2 regions of the Pandoraea apista genome follow, and region 2 is predicted to be linked to the other one. Evidence: predicted binding sites of a transcription regulator. Region 2 holds the regulator's gene; the other holds the start of a gene.

Region 1 (7,398 bases), 1.3 Mb from region 2:
GGTGGCCCCCAGACGAAGCACTTCGCGCTCCTGCAAGACCCGCAACAGACGCGTTTGCAGCGGCATTGGCATCTCGCCGATCTCGTCGAGAAAGACAGTGCCGTTGTGCGCAGTCTCGAACAATCCCGCCTTGCCGCCGCGACGCGCCCCCGAGAATGCGCCGTCTTCATAGCCGAACAGCTCGCTCTCGAGCAGCGTCTCGGGAAATGCAGCGCAGTTGATCGCGACGAACGGGTAATCGCGTCGCCGGCTGGCGTTGTGAATGCCTTGGGCGAGCAGTTCCTTGCCGGTGCCGCTCTCACCATGAACGAGCACGGTCGAGTTGGTTTGCGCATAACGGCGCGCCAGCGTACGCACCTGTGTCATGGCCGCCGAATCGCCAATCAGATCGTCGAGCCGATAGCGCGCCACGAGATGACGGGGGCGATGGCGCGAGCGCAGCGAACGATCCACACGAGCGAACGATTGTGAGTCCTGGCAGGTGAGCAACGCGCCCGTCAGCGTGCCCTGATCGAGAAGCGGAATGCGATTGATGACCCACGTTTTGCCTGCCATCGAGACGATGGCTTCGAGTTCGGCGCTCGCGGTCTCGAGCGTGCGCGCAATATCCAGCGCAGGGGCAATGGCATCCAGCGGCCGGCCGACGGCGTCGGCAACCGTTACGCCGAGCATACCTGCCATCGAAGCATTGATCGCCTCGATGCGCCCGTTCAGATCGACTGCCGCTACGCCCTCGTGTAAGTGCCGCAGCACGGTGTCGAGCCGCTCGCGACGCTGCGCTTCAATGCGCCCGAAGCGCGCCACTTCGAGCGCGGTGTCGAATGCGGCGCGCACCGAATCCTGTGAGTAAAGAAACACGCCTGTCAGCCCGGCCCGCTCGGCCAGCTCGGTCACGAGGCCAGGGCCGACAATGACTTCCATGCCTTCGTCGCGCAACCGGTGCACCAGATCTTCCGCATCGTGAGCATCGAAGTAGGCGTGTTGCGCTATGTCGAGGTGAAAGGCGCTCTTGAAGCGTTCGAATTCGGGCGCAGGCCGTGCATACGACACCAGCGCGATTCGCGACGCGGGCGAGGGGGAGGGCAAGGCGCGACGGGCTCGCGCGAGTGCGTGCATCACGTCGAAGCCGGTCACCTTCACGAGCACCACGGGCAAAGCAACGCGCTCGCGCAGAAACGCACCGTTTGATCCGGCAGCAACGATGCCGTCAACACTGCCGGCGGGCAATCGTTCCAGTGCCTCGATGACAGCTTCATAGCCCTTGTCGATGATTTGCACATCGGCGTGGGCGGCGTAATCCGGCACGATGTCACGGTACAACTCGCCAAGCTTGCTGATGCCCACCGCCCAGATTACCGGCTTGCGCATGGCGGTCACGGGTTGCGCGAGCGTCGTGCGGGCCACGCTTGCGGCAGCAGCCGGAAGACGGGAGGGCAGGCGGGAGGGAAGATCGGCGGCGCTGGGCATGGCGTAACTCATCGGCGAACACGCGGCGATGGACAGACCCTGCCGCGAGACATGAAGCCATATCGTAGCATGCTGCAACATATTGTTTCATTGTATGTTTCAAAATGAAACATAGCGCGACATGTATGAGGCGCGGCGGACGACAATCGACTTGACGTAAACGTCACATCCGCGAAGAATTTCCGCTGACAAATGAATGCATTAGGAGAGAGATACCCGTTCCCGGACAAGGTGCATGGCCCGGCTGGCACGGCCATTGCTATTGAAGAAGCCGCAACTTAACCAACGTGCGATTCGGTGGCTCAGGCCGCGAGTCGTGCATGACACGACCGAGGGACTCAAGTGACGCAAACCATTCGTTCGGCCGGCGCCGCCTTCCGCGAGGCCGTCAAGACCGAGCAACCGTTGCAGGTTGTCGGCGCGATCAATGCCAACCATGCCCTGCTCGCCAAGGCAGCGGGTTTCAAGGCGATCTATCTGTCCGGCGGTGGCGTGGCGGCGGGCTCGCTCGGCCTGCCCGATCTGGGCATTTCCACCCTCGACGACGTGCTCACCGACGTGCGCCGCATCACCGACGTCTGCGATCTGCCGTTGCTGGTCGATGTCGATACCGGCTTCGGTCCGTCGGCATTCAACATCGCGCGCACGGTGCAGTCGCTCATCAAGTTTGGCGCAGGCGCCATGCACATCGAAGATCAGGTGGGCGCGAAGCGTTGCGGCCATCGTCCGGGCAAGGCCATCGTGAGTCAGCAGGAGATGGTTGATCGCATCAAGGCTGCGGTCGACGCGCGTACCGACGAGAATTTCGTCATCATGGCGCGCACCGACGCGCTGGCAGTGGAAGGGCTGCAAGCCGCCATTGACCGCGCCTGCGCCTGTGTCGAAGCGGGGGCCGACATGATCTTCCCGGAAGCGATGACCGAATTGCCAATGTATCGCCAGTTCTCCGACGCGGTGAAAGTGCCGGTGCTCGCGAACATTACCGAATTTGGCGCAACGCCGTTGTTCACCGTGGAAGAGTTGAAGCATGCGCAGGTCGGTCTGGTGCTGTACCCGCTCTCGGCCTTCCGCGCCATGAACAAGGCGGCAGAGAACGTCTATCACACAATTCGTCGCGACGGCACGCAAAAGGCCGTACTCGACACCATGCAAACGCGCGCCGAACTCTATGAGAGCATCGGCTACCACGCTTACGAACAGAAGCTCGACGCTCTGTTCGCCCAACAGAAATAACCGAATCCCTGATCCTGGAGGAATGAGCATGAGCGAGACGACTGCCACTGGCTTCAAACCGAAGAAATCCGTCGCCCTGTCGGGGGTGACCGCCGGGAATACCGCCCTGTGTACCGTGGGCCGTTCGGGCAACGATCTGCACTATCGCGGCTACGACATTCTGGATCTGGCCCAGACCTCCGAGTTCGAGGAAATCGCGTATCTGCTGGTCTACGGCAAGCTGCCGAGCGTGGCGGAACTGCGCGGTTACAAGGCCAAGCTGAAGTCGCTGCGCGGCTTGCCGGCTGCCGTCAAGGACGCCCTTGAGACCATTCCCGCCGCAGCACATCCGATGGACGTGATGCGCACCGGTGTTTCGGTGCTCGGCACAGTGCTGCCGGAGAAGGACGATCACAACGTGCCCGGCGCGCGCGACATTGCCGATCGGTTGATGGCAAGCCTTGGCTCAATGCTGCTGTACTGGTATCACTACAGCCAGAACGGCGTGCGTATCGATGTCGAGACGGACGACGACAGCATCGGCGGGCACTTCCTGCACTTGCTGCACGGCGAGAAGCCGTCTGACCTGTGGGTGCGCGCAATGCACACCTCGCTGATCCTGTACGCGGAACATGAATTCAATGCGTCGACCTTCACGGCGCGGGTCATCGCCGGCACGGGCTCGGACATTCACTCCGCGATCACCGGTGCCATTGGCGCGCTGCGTGGCCCGAAGCACGGCGGTGCGAACGAAGTGGCTTTCGAGATTCAGAAGCGCTACGACTCGCCCGACGAAGCCGAGGCCGACATTCGCGCTCGCGTCGAGAACAAGGAAGTGATCATTGGCTTCGGCCATCCGGTCTACACCGTGAGCGATCCGCGCAACAAGGTCATCAAGGAAGTGGCGCACGAACTCTCGAAGGATCAGCAGAACACGAAGATGTACGACATTGCCGAGCGTCTGGAGTCGGTGATGTGGGACGTCAAGAAAATGTTCCCGAACCTGGACTGGTTCAGCGCAGTCAGCTACCACATGATGGGCGTGCCGACCGCGATGTTTACGCCGTTGTTCGTGATTGCCCGCACGTCGGGGTGGAGCGCGCACATCATCGAGCAGCGCATCGACAACAAGATCATTCGTCCTAGCGCCAACTACACCGGGCCGGAAGATCAGAAGTTCGTGCCGATCGAAAAGCGCTGAGATTGTCCGAGCCGGGCATGATTTGCCCGGACGACCGGGCGGCGGTGGCAGGATCGCCGTCGCTGCCCCGTCTGCCGTTCAGAGATATCGTTTGACCACTGCCACAGGCCGGGCCGACACCTTCCTCACATGATGAACACCGAATACCGCAAAACGCTGCCCGGGACGTCGCTCGATTACTTCGACGCCCGCGCTGCTGTCGACGCCATTTCGCCGGGCGCCTACGACACGCTGCCCTATACGTCGCGCGTGCTGGCCGAGAACCTCGTGCGCCGCTGCGATCCAGCAACGCTCACCGATTCGCTCAAACAACTGATCGAGCGACGCCGCGATCTTGATTTTCCGTGGTTTCCCGCGCGCGTGGTCTGCCACGACATTCTCGGGCAGACCGCGCTGGTCGACCTCGCCGGTCTGCGCGACGCCATTGCAGCGCAGGGCGGCGATCCGTCGCTGGTCAATCCGGTGGTGCCCACGCAACTCGTTGTCGACCACTCGCTGGCAGTCGAGTGTGGCGGCTTCGATCCGGACGCGTTCGCGAAGAACCGCGCCATTGAAGATCGCCGTAACGAAGACCGTTTCGATTTCATCAACTGGACGAAGAACGCGTTTCGCAATGTCGACGTGATTCCGCCGGGCAACGGCATCCTTCACCAGATCAACCTCGAGCGCATGAGCCCGGTGATTCAGGTGACGGACGGCGTGGCGTATCCCGACACACTCGTTGGCACCGACTCGCACACACCGATGGTCGATGCGCTGGGCGTGATCGCCATTGGCGTGGGCGGTCTGGAGGCGGAGAGTGTGATGCTCGGCCGCGCGTCGTGGATGCGTCTGCCGGATATCGTCGGCGTCGAACTGACGGGCAAGCCGCAGCCCGGCATTACGGCGACCGATATCGTGCTGGCGCTGACCGAATTCCTGCGCAAGGAAAAGGTGGTATCCACCTACCTTGAGTTCTATGGCGAAGGGGCGGCGAATCTCACGCTGGGCGACCGCGCCACGATCTCGAACATGGCGCCGGAGTTCGGCGCTACGGCGGCGATGTTCTATATCGATCCGCAGACGATCAAATACCTGAAACTCACCGGCCGCGACGACGCCCTCGTGGCATTGGTCGAGACGTATGCGAAGCAAGCGGGGCTGTGGGCCGATAGTCTGACGAAGGTGCAGTACGAGCGCGTACTCACGTTCGATCTGTCGAGCGTGGTGCGCAACATCGCCGGCCCGTCGAACCCGCACAAGCGCGTGCCGACGAGCGAGCTGGCCGCACGCGGGATCAGCGGCAAAGTCGAAAACGAGCCGGGTCTGATGCCCGACGGCGCGGTCATCATCGCGGCGATCACGAGCTGCACGAACACCAACAACCCGCGCAACATGATTGCTGCGGGACTGTTCGCGCGCAACGCCAATCGCGCGGGGCTCGCGCGCAAGCCGTGGGTGAAGAGTTCGCTGGCCCCGGGGTCGAAAGCCGTCACACTGTATCTGGAAGCGGCCGGGCTGCTGCCGGAACTGGAGGCGCTCGGCTTCGGTGTCGTAGCCTATGCCTGCACGTCTTGCAACGGAATGTCGGGGGCGCTCGATCCCGCGATCCAGCAAGAAATCATCGAGCGCGATCTGTATGCCACGGCGGTGCTTTCGGGGAACCGCAATTTCGACGGCCGCATTCATCCATACGCGAAGCAGGCGTTTCTCGCATCGCCGCCGCTGGTGGTGGCCTACGCCATTGCAGGCACGATCCGCTTCGACATCGAGAAGGACGTGCTGGGCGTCGACGCCGACGGCAAGCCCGTGAGGCTTGCGGATCTGTGGCCGAGCGACGAAGAAATCGACGCGATCATCGCGAGCAGCGTCAAGCCGGAACAATTCCGGCGCGTGTACGAGCCGATGTTCGCTGCCTCTGTCGTGCATGGCGAGCCGGCCGAACCGCTGTACCAGTGGCGCGAGTCGAGCACTTATATCCGGCGTCCGCCGTATTGGGAGGGGGCGCTTGCCGGTGAGCGCACATTGCGCGGCATGCGCGCGCTTGCCGTGCTGGGCGACAACATCACGACGGATCACCTCTCGCCGTCGAACGCGATCATGGCCGACAGTGCGGCCGGCGAGTACCTCGCGAAGATGGGACTGCCGGAAGAGGACTTCAATTCGTACGCCACGCACCGGGGCGATCACCTGACGGCACAGCGCGCCACGTTCGCCAACCCGACGCTCAGGAACGAGATGGTCGTGGTCGACGGCCAGGTCAAGACGGGTTCGCTCGCGCGTATCGAGCCGGAAGGCAAGATCACCCGCATGTGGGAAGCGATCGAGACGTACATGGCGCGCAAGCAGCCGCTCATCGTGATTGCCGGGGCCGATTACGGTCAGGGCTCGTCGCGCGACTGGGCGGCCAAGGGCGTGCGTCTGGCAGGCACCGAGGCCATCGTTGCCGAGGGCTTCGAGCGCATTCACCGCACCAATCTGGTCGGCATGGGCGTGTTGCCGCTCGAATTCAAGCCGGGCACGAACCGTAAGACGCTTGGCATCGACGGCAGTGAAACGTTCGACGTGATTGGTGAGCGCACGCCGCGCGCGGATCTCACGCTGGTCATTCACCGCCATAAGAAAGACGGAAGCAGCGAGCGCGTGGAAGTGCCGGTGACCTGCCGTCTGGATACGGCCGAAGAAGTGTCGATCTACGAGGCGGGCGGGGTGCTTCAGCGCTTCGCGCAGGACTTTCTGGAATCGTCGCAGGCGGCTGCCTGAGGAGAGACGTGATGGCGCATCAGCCACAAATCCGCATTCCCGCCACCTACATGCGTGGCGGCACCAGCAAGGGCGTGTTCTTTCGTCTGCAGGACCTGCCCGCCGCCGCCCAGGTGCCGGGCGCGGCGCGCGACGCGCTGCTCATGCGTGTGATCGGCAGTCCCGACCCGTATGGCAAGCAGATCGACGGCATGGGCGGGGCCACGTCGAGTACGAGCAAGACGGTCATCATCGCGAAAAGCGAACGGCCGGGGCACGATGTGGACTATCTGTTCGGTCAGGTGTCGATCGACCAGAAGTTTGTCGACTGGAGCGGCAACTGCGGCAATCTGTCGGCCGCCGTCGGCCCGTTCGCGATCAGCGGCGGGTTGGTGGACCCCGCACGCGTGCCGCGCGATGGCGTGGCTGTCGTGCGTATCTGGCAGGCCAACATCGGCAAAACGATCATTGCGCACGTGCCGATGACAGCCGGTGCAGTGCAGGAGACGGGGGACTTCGAACTCGACGGCGTGACCTTTCCGGCCGCCGAAGTGCAACTCGAATTCCTCGATCCGGCCGCCGAGGAAGACGGTGAGGGTGGCGCCATGTTCCCGACCGGCCATCTCGTCGACGATCTCGAAGTGCCCGGCGTGGGGACCTTCAAGGCGACGATGATCAATGCCGGCATTCCGACCATCTTCCTCAATGCGGAAGACATTGGCTATCGCGGCACGGAATTGCAGGACGCGATCAACAGTGATCCGAAGGCGCTCGCGATGTTCGAGACGATTCGGGCG
Region 2 (7,398 bases):
TGGGCAATTTCGGAGAGAATCTCGAGATGTTGCTGCGTTGCCTGCTCCGGTACGAGCAGAAAGAACAGCAGGGACACCGGCTGACTGTCGGGTGCTTCGAAGGGAATGGGGTCATCGAGACGCACGAAGGCTGCCATCGGATGCTTCAGGCCCTTGATACGGCCATGCGGAATGGCCACGCCTTCACCCAGTCCGGTCGAGCCCAGACGCTCGCGTGCGAACAGATTGTCGGTCACAAGCGCGCGCGACAGGCCGGCATTGTTCTCGAAAAGAAGCCCGGCTTGCTCGAAGACGCGCTTCTTGCTGGTGACAGACAGTCCAAGCAGGATGTTGGACGCAGGTAAGAGTTTGACTAAACGGTTCATCTTGTAATGCGGGCGAACGCTTAGTCGCCCTCCAACCCCCGATTGACCTCGCATTATAGACCACCCGCCGTGGTGCCCGCGGCAATCCACGGAACTGGGCGGAACCATACAAAAGGGGCCGTTCAACGGCCCCGCGGTGGGTGATGCCAGACTTATGGCAGACGTGTGTGCGCTCGGGTGGTTCCGTGCGAATTCACGTGGCTGTCAGTCGATGCGACTACCACGCCCGGACAGACTCATTGCAGCGGTTCCGCCTCGGGAGGTTGCTGGTGCTTGAGGGCTTCGCGCCCGTGATCCTGAACCTTGTCCTTGTATTGCATTACCTTGCGGTCGAGCATGTCGATCAGCTTGTCGATGGCGGCATACATATTCTCGTCACACTTCTCGACGAAAATTTCCTTGCCCTTGAGATACACGGTGACGCTAGCAATCTGGCGTCCGGCCTTCTCCTTGGTCTTGTCGACAGATAGGATCACCTCGGCACCGATAAGCTGGTCGAAATGCCTCAACACGCGCTCGAGCTTGTTGACGACAAATTCGCGCAGTGACGGCGTGAGTTCGAGGTGATGTCCACTGATCTTCAGATTCATAGCTGCTCTCCTTGCTGAAATGCCGAAGTGCAGGCCGCGTCATGAACGACGCTGGCTAGCGGGAGTGCGAGCCATTGACGTGACGCAATGTCGCACTGCGGCGTTATGCCCCAGCGAGCCAACATGGCGCACCAGGACTGTCCTACAAAGATTTGCGCAAGTTCACTGCCGGAATTCGCATGGCCTCGCGGTATTTCGCGACGGTGCGCCGCGCCACCACGAACCCTTGCTCTGCCAGCAGTTCCGCGATACGGCTGTCGGAAAGGGGGCTCTGCGGGTCTTCTGCTCCTATGAGTTGCTTGATGAGTGCGCGGATGGCGGTCGATGACGCTGCGCCCCCGGCTTCCGTTGCCACATGTGAACCAAAGAAGTACTTCAGCTCAAACGTTCCAAATGGAGTGAGCATGTACTTACTGGTGGTCACGCGTGAAATCGTGGATTCGTGTAAACCCAGCGTATCAGCAATCTCGCGTAAAACCAAGGGCCGCATGCCGATTTCGCCATGCGTGAAGAAGTTCTTTTGACGCTCGACGATCGCTTGCGCCACGCGCAGGATCGTATCGAAGCGCTGCTGGATGTTTTTGATCAGCCAGCGGGCTTCCTGAAGTTGTTGTTGCAAGTTGCCGGTACCCGGGTCGTTGCGGTTATTGCGCAGAATGCGCGCGTACATCTCGTTGATGCGCAGGCGCGGCATGACGTCGGGATTGAGCTCGGCGGTCCAGCCGCTGCCCTGTCTGCGCACGAGCACATCGGGCACGACGTAATCGGCCTGCGGCGTGCCATACGCGGCACCGGGGAACGGATCGAGCGAACGAATCAGTTGATGGGCGGCACGCAAGCCGTCTTCGCTCGCCCCCAGCACGCGGCGCAGACGGGTGTAATCGCGTGCGGCGAGCAGTTCCAGGTGATCGCTCACGATGCGCAGCGAGAGCGTGCGAACGCTGCTCGCAGGCAGGCGCTGGAGTTGCAGGCGAAGGCATTCGGCCGGGCTGCGGGCGCCCACACCCGCCGGGTCGAAGCTTTGCAGCAGCGCGAGCGCGGCGTTGATTTCCTCGGTCTCCAGCGCCAGTTCTTCGGGCATTTCTGCCTCGATTTCTTCGAGCGTGGTGCCGAGATAGCCGTCTTCGTCGAGCGATTCGATCAGGAACGCCACCAGCGCACGGTCGCGCGGACCGGCCTTGGTCAGGCGCAACTGCGCCAGCAGGTGTTCGCGAAGGTTGGGATGGTCGACGTGCAGCTGCGGACGCGCGTTGTCGTCGTCGTCCGAGGTGCTGCCGGAGCGGGCGAAGTCGTTCAGGCTCCAGTCGCCGCCATTGTCTTGCGAGTTGTCGTCGAACCGGGTCTCGCCGTCGAGTTCGCGGGCTTCGTCACGGCCGTTGGCGGACTCGGCGCCGTCGTTCGTGCTGCTGACCGACGTTGCCCGCTCGTTGCGCAGCGACCCGTCCGTGCCCACACGTACCGAGCCCGCGAGCCAATCGTCCTCGCGTTCGAGCATCGGGTTCTGGGTGAGGGCGTGCTCGACTTCCTGCTGAAGTTCGAGCGTAGACAGTTGCAACAACCGGATCGATTGCTGCAACTGCGGCGTGAGGGTCAGGTGCTGCGAGGTGCGGAGTTGAAGAGTCGGTTTCATAGCGTGTCTCGCCTTTATTGTAGAGGCTTTGTCACGCCAGCGGAACCGGCCCTGCGCCCTATCGGAGGCAGGGTTTACATGCGAAAAATTAGCTTTACATCCGGAAATTTTCGCCCAGATACACGCGGCGGACGCTTTCGTCGGCCACGATCTGGTCAGGCGTGCCGGCGGCGAGCACAGAGCCTTCGCTGATGATGTAGGCGTGATCGCAGATACCCAGCGTCTCGCGCACGTTGTGGTCGGTAATCAGGACACCGATGCCACGGTCTTTCAGGAAGCGCACGATGCGCTGAATTTCCAGCACGGCGATCGGATCAACGCCCGCAAACGGTTCGTCGAGCAAAATAAAGCGCGGCTGCGTGGCCAGTGCACGGGCGATTTCCACGCGGCGGCGCTCGCCGCCAGAGAGCGACATTGCCGGATTCTCGCGCAGATGGCTCACCTGCAACTCGTCGAGCAGCGCTTCGATGCGGCGGTCGATTTCGTCGCGCTTGAGGGGTTTTCCCTGCGCATCGAGCTGCAATTCGAGCACGGCGCGAATGTTGTCTTCCACCGTGAGCTTACGAAAGACCGACGCTTCCTGCGGCAGATACGAGACCCCCATGCGGGCGCGCTCGTGAATCGGCAGTTCGCTGATCAGATTGCCGTCAAGCTGAATCTCGCCGTCGTCGGCTGGTACGAGCCCCACGATCATGTAGAACGACGTGGTTTTTCCGGCACCATTCGGGCCGAGCAGGCCCACGACTTCGCCGCTTTTCACATCCAGCGAAACATCTTTGACGACGGTACGGGCGCCGTATTGCTTTTTGAGCGAGCGCACCACGAGCGCGCTCGGCTTGCCCGCCGGCCCGAGGCCAGGATTGATGGTCGAAGCGTTGCTGTTGGCAGAATTACTCACGCGGATTCCCAATGCTTTTTGAGGGAGACAGCGGCGGCAGATCGCCCTTGGGGGCGGCTGCGCCCGGCTTGCTCGCGCCGCCGGGCTGCGCTTGATTCGCGCCCGTTGCATTGCGCGGGGCGAGCGTGGCGCGCACGCGGCCGTTCGGATTGTTGGCGTTGACCTGATCGGCGCCGCTGTTCGCGGTATAGACCTCGTTATACGTATCGTACGTAATCACGCTGCCGTGGATCTCGTCGAGCACCTTCGTGCCACCGGCCAGGCGCTTGAGCGTGGCTTGCGTGGTGAGCGTGGCGACTTCGGTCTTGCCGTTGTAGTAAATCGTCTGGCCCCAGCCATCGATGTACTCGTCGAGGCCGTCGCGCTTCTGACGCATATAGGCGAGCGGGCCGCCCGGCTTGTAGTACGCCGTAGCGTACTGATAGCCCTCGGGGTCCTGAGTCACTTCGACGCGGTCGGCCTTGAGGATAATCGTCCCCTTGGTCATCGTCACGTTACCGGTGAAGATGTTGACCTGTTTGAGGTCGTCGTAGCTCATGTGGTCCGACTCGATATTGAGCGGCTTGTCGCGGTCGGCGCGCTCGGCATGGGCGAGCGGCGATACGAGTGCGCCGAGCATGGCGAAGGCGGTGGCCAGGACGCGCAGTGCGCGCATCGACAGGAAAACGGGTCGCAGGTTGCGGCGATCGGTCATGGGGTCTTGGGGCCCTGTTTGGTCTGGGGTGGCGCGCTTGGCGTGGTGGCCGGTGCCGGGCGGTTGCCGCCCAGTTCCGCCGGCTGGATCGTGCCGTGAACATTGCCGAGCAATTGTACGGCGCGCGAGATGTTATTGAAAATCATGCCGTCGCCGTACATCACCGACGACCCTCGGTAGAGCTGGACCGGCAGTTCCGTACGCACAATGTCCTCGTTCACGAGGACCTGGAAATGCTCCGACAGCGCGCGCATTTCCGGATCGCGCGGGCCGGCCTGACGAACCACCACGGCATCGTCGTACATATCGACGACGGACATGTCGGCGTTGAGCGTGCCGCGCTTGCTCGTGGCTGTCACTTCCGGCTGATCCGGCGTGAACGCGCGCACGGCGGGCATTTTCAGCGCCGTTGTCTGGTCGTCTTCAAAATGCGTCATGTGGACCGCATTGATCCGGTATTGCGTGAGCCCGCTTGCCGACAGCGTGGAGATGGACATGTTGTCGGCGTAGTAATCGGGAATGTGCTGCTTCACGTACGGCGCGCGATCGGCGTCGGACGGCAGCGTGCGTTGCACGAGCCAGTACGTGCCGGCAGCCAGGCTGGCCAGCACCACGATGGCGATCAGGGAGGCAGGCGAGACGCGTTGATTGGCCATGAGTGATCGGCGTTCCTCTGTGCGTCAGGCCAGGGCTTCGGCGAGCAGGGCGTCGTAACGGCCCTGAGCGCGCAGGATGAAGTCGCACAGTTCTCGCACCGCACCTTCGCCACCACGCGTACCGGCAACCCAATGGCAGCGCGCCTTCACTTCGGCGTGCGCATTGGCCGGACAGGCGGCAAAGCCGACGCGGGTGAGTACCGGCAGATCGGGCCAGTCGTCGCCCACGTGGCCGCATACGTCGGCCGTTGCCGATACCTTGGCGCACAGGTCCTCGAACGCGGCGCGCTTGTCGTGCACGCCCTGATAGACATGGGCGACACGAAGGTCCGTCGCGCGCCTGGCGACGATCTCGGACTGGCGGCCGGTAATGATGGCGGTAACGATGCCCGCTTCGGCGAGCAGCTTCAGGCCGTGGCCGTCGAGCGAATCGAATGTCTTGATGACTTCGCCGGTCGGGCCGTAGCGCAGGCCGCCGTCGGTGAGCACACCGTCGACGTCGAAAATCATGACACGCAGGCGAGCGGCGCGCGCGCTTGCGTCGGCCGTGTGGGATCCGTCGGTCGGCGTGGGGTGGGCGATGCTGGGTTGACTCATGGGCAAGAGACTCACACGACCTTGGCGGCGAACAGGTCGTGCACGTTCAGCGCACCGACGAGGCGGTCGTTCTCGGTCACGAGCAGTTGCGTGATGCCGAAACGCTCCATCAACTCCGCCGCTTCGGCAGCGAGTTGATCGGGACCGATGGTGCGCGGGCCGGCTTTCATGACGTCGGCCAGCGTGAGCGTGGTGAAATCGAGGGTACGTTTGAACAATCTACGCAGATCGCCGTCGGTAAAGATTCCCACGACGCGATCGTCAGCATCGACAATGGCCGTCATGCCAAGTCCCTTGGCCGTCATTTCGAGCAGGGCGTCGGACAGGCTGGCATCGGAGCGCACACGCGGAATGCGTTCACCGGTACGCATGACATCGCGCACGAACGTAAGCAGACGGCGGCCGAGCGCGCCGCCCGGATGCGAGCGTGCGAAGTCCTCTGCGCCGAAACCACGGGCGTCGAGCAGCGTGACGGCCAGCGCGTCGCCGAGGGCGAGGGCGGCCGTGGTGCTGGCGGTGGGAGCGAGCCCAAGCGGGCAGGCTTCCCGGTCGACGTGTGCGTCGAGGTGCACGTTGGACAGGCGACCGAGGCTTGAACTGGCGTTGCCGGTCATGGCGATGAGCTTCGCGCCAATGCGCTTTATCATCGGCAGAATGCTGACGAGTTCGCCCGTTTCGCCGGAGTTCGACAGGGCAACGACGACATCGTCGGCCGTGATCATGCCCAGGTCGCCGTGGCTGGCTTCGGCGGGGTGAACGAAGAATGCGGGGGTGCCGGTGCTGGCGAAGGTGGCGGCCAGTTTGCGGCCGATGTGACCGGACTTGCCCATCCCGGTGACGACCACACGCCCGCGGCAGTCGAGCAGCAGCGAGACCGCTTCGAAGAAGCTGTCGTCGAGGTGCGCGGAGACGCGTTCGATGGCGTCGGCTTCCGTGCGCAACACCTCCCGGGCGACCTCGAGTGCCCGGCCTGGATTGATTTTCGCTATCATGCGCGGAGTATATCAAAATGGATGCGGCGCCGAGGACAGCCGCGCCAGGCTTGGCCCGCAGCGTTAGTATCGTCTTCCGACGCCGCCCGGTCCTCCCTCGGATGCCGCTTCACCGACGTAATCTGGCACGGCACTTGCATCATCGGAATCGCGCCTATTCAGATTCACTCAGGAAACCCACCTTAGCCGATGGCATCACCGCTCGAACTCACTCTTGTCTTGCTGTTTGCTGCCTGCGTCGGGGTGGTGTTGTTCCGCATGCTTCATTTGCCGCCCATGCTCGGCTATCTGAGCGTGGGTATCGTGATTGGCCCGCACGCACTGGGGCTGGCTTCCGACTCGCAGCGCGTGCAATACCTCGCGGAGTTCGGCGTTGTCTTCCTGATGTTCTCCATTGGCATCGAGTTTTCGCTGCCCAAGCTAAAGAGTATGCGCCGCGTGGTGCTGGGGCTGGGCGTTTCTCAGGTATTGGGGACATTGCTCGTGGCGGTTGGACTGGGCGCCGTGGTCAATCTGTTCTGGTCGTTCTCGTGGCAGGCGTCGGTTGCCCTTGGCGGTGCGCTTGCCATGTCGTCAACGGCGATCGTCACCAAGATGCTGGCCGAGCGCCTGGAACTGGAGACGGAGCACGGCCGCAACATCATGGGCGTGCTGCTGTTCCAGGATCTGGCCGTGGTGCCGTTGCTGATCGTCATTTCCGCGCTTGGCGGCAATTCGAAAGCGCTGGTGCTGGCCCTGTCGCTGGCGGCGCTCAAGATCACGGGCGCACTGGCGCTGTTGTTGTGGATCGGTCAGAAACTGGTGGGACGCTGGTTCCACATCGTGGCGGCACGGCGCTCGCAAGAGCTGTTCATGCTCAACCTGTTGCTGCTCACGCTGGGTCTCGCTTACGTCACCGAACATCTTGGCCTGTCGATGGCGCTGGGCGCGTTCATCGCGGGCATGCTGATCGCGGAGACGCCGTTTCGTCATCAGG

Evidence for each region. Region 2 encodes sigma-54, which starts transcription at its own class of promoters, with help from an activator protein. Its sites were predicted from a motif close to TGGCANGNAANCTGCTTT; they were not measured.
Region 1: the regulator sigma-54 is predicted to act here: its motif matches at 1,713-1,730, upstream of prpB (methylisocitrate lyase).

The regions. Positions count from the first base shown of each region.
Region 1 is NZ_CP013481.2:3,593,327-3,600,724, reverse strand. It holds gene prpR (propionate catabolism operon regulatory protein PrpR) at 1-1,368, opposite strand, end outside; gene prpB (methylisocitrate lyase) at 1,810-2,700, shown strand; gene prpC (bifunctional 2-methylcitrate synthase/citrate synthase) at 2,729-3,880, shown strand; gene acnD (Fe/S-dependent 2-methylisocitrate dehydratase AcnD) at 4,010-6,622, shown strand; gene prpF (2-methylaconitate cis-trans isomerase PrpF) at 6,634-7,398, shown strand, end outside.
Region 2 is NZ_CP013481.2:4,924,128-4,931,525, reverse strand. It holds gene ptsN (PTS IIA-like nitrogen regulatory protein PtsN) at 1-365, opposite strand, end outside; gene hpf (ribosome hibernation-promoting factor, HPF/YfiA family) at 602-955, opposite strand; gene AT395_RS22230 (RNA polymerase factor sigma-54) at 1,098-2,585, opposite strand; gene lptB (LPS export ABC transporter ATP-binding protein) at 2,680-3,450, opposite strand; gene lptA (lipopolysaccharide transport periplasmic protein LptA) at 3,476-4,177, opposite strand; gene lptC (LPS export ABC transporter periplasmic protein LptC) at 4,174-4,833, opposite strand; gene AT395_RS22210 (KdsC family phosphatase) at 4,858-5,430, opposite strand; gene AT395_RS22205 (KpsF/GutQ family sugar-phosphate isomerase) at 5,442-6,422, opposite strand; gene AT395_RS22200 (monovalent cation:proton antiporter family protein) at 6,612-7,398, shown strand, end outside.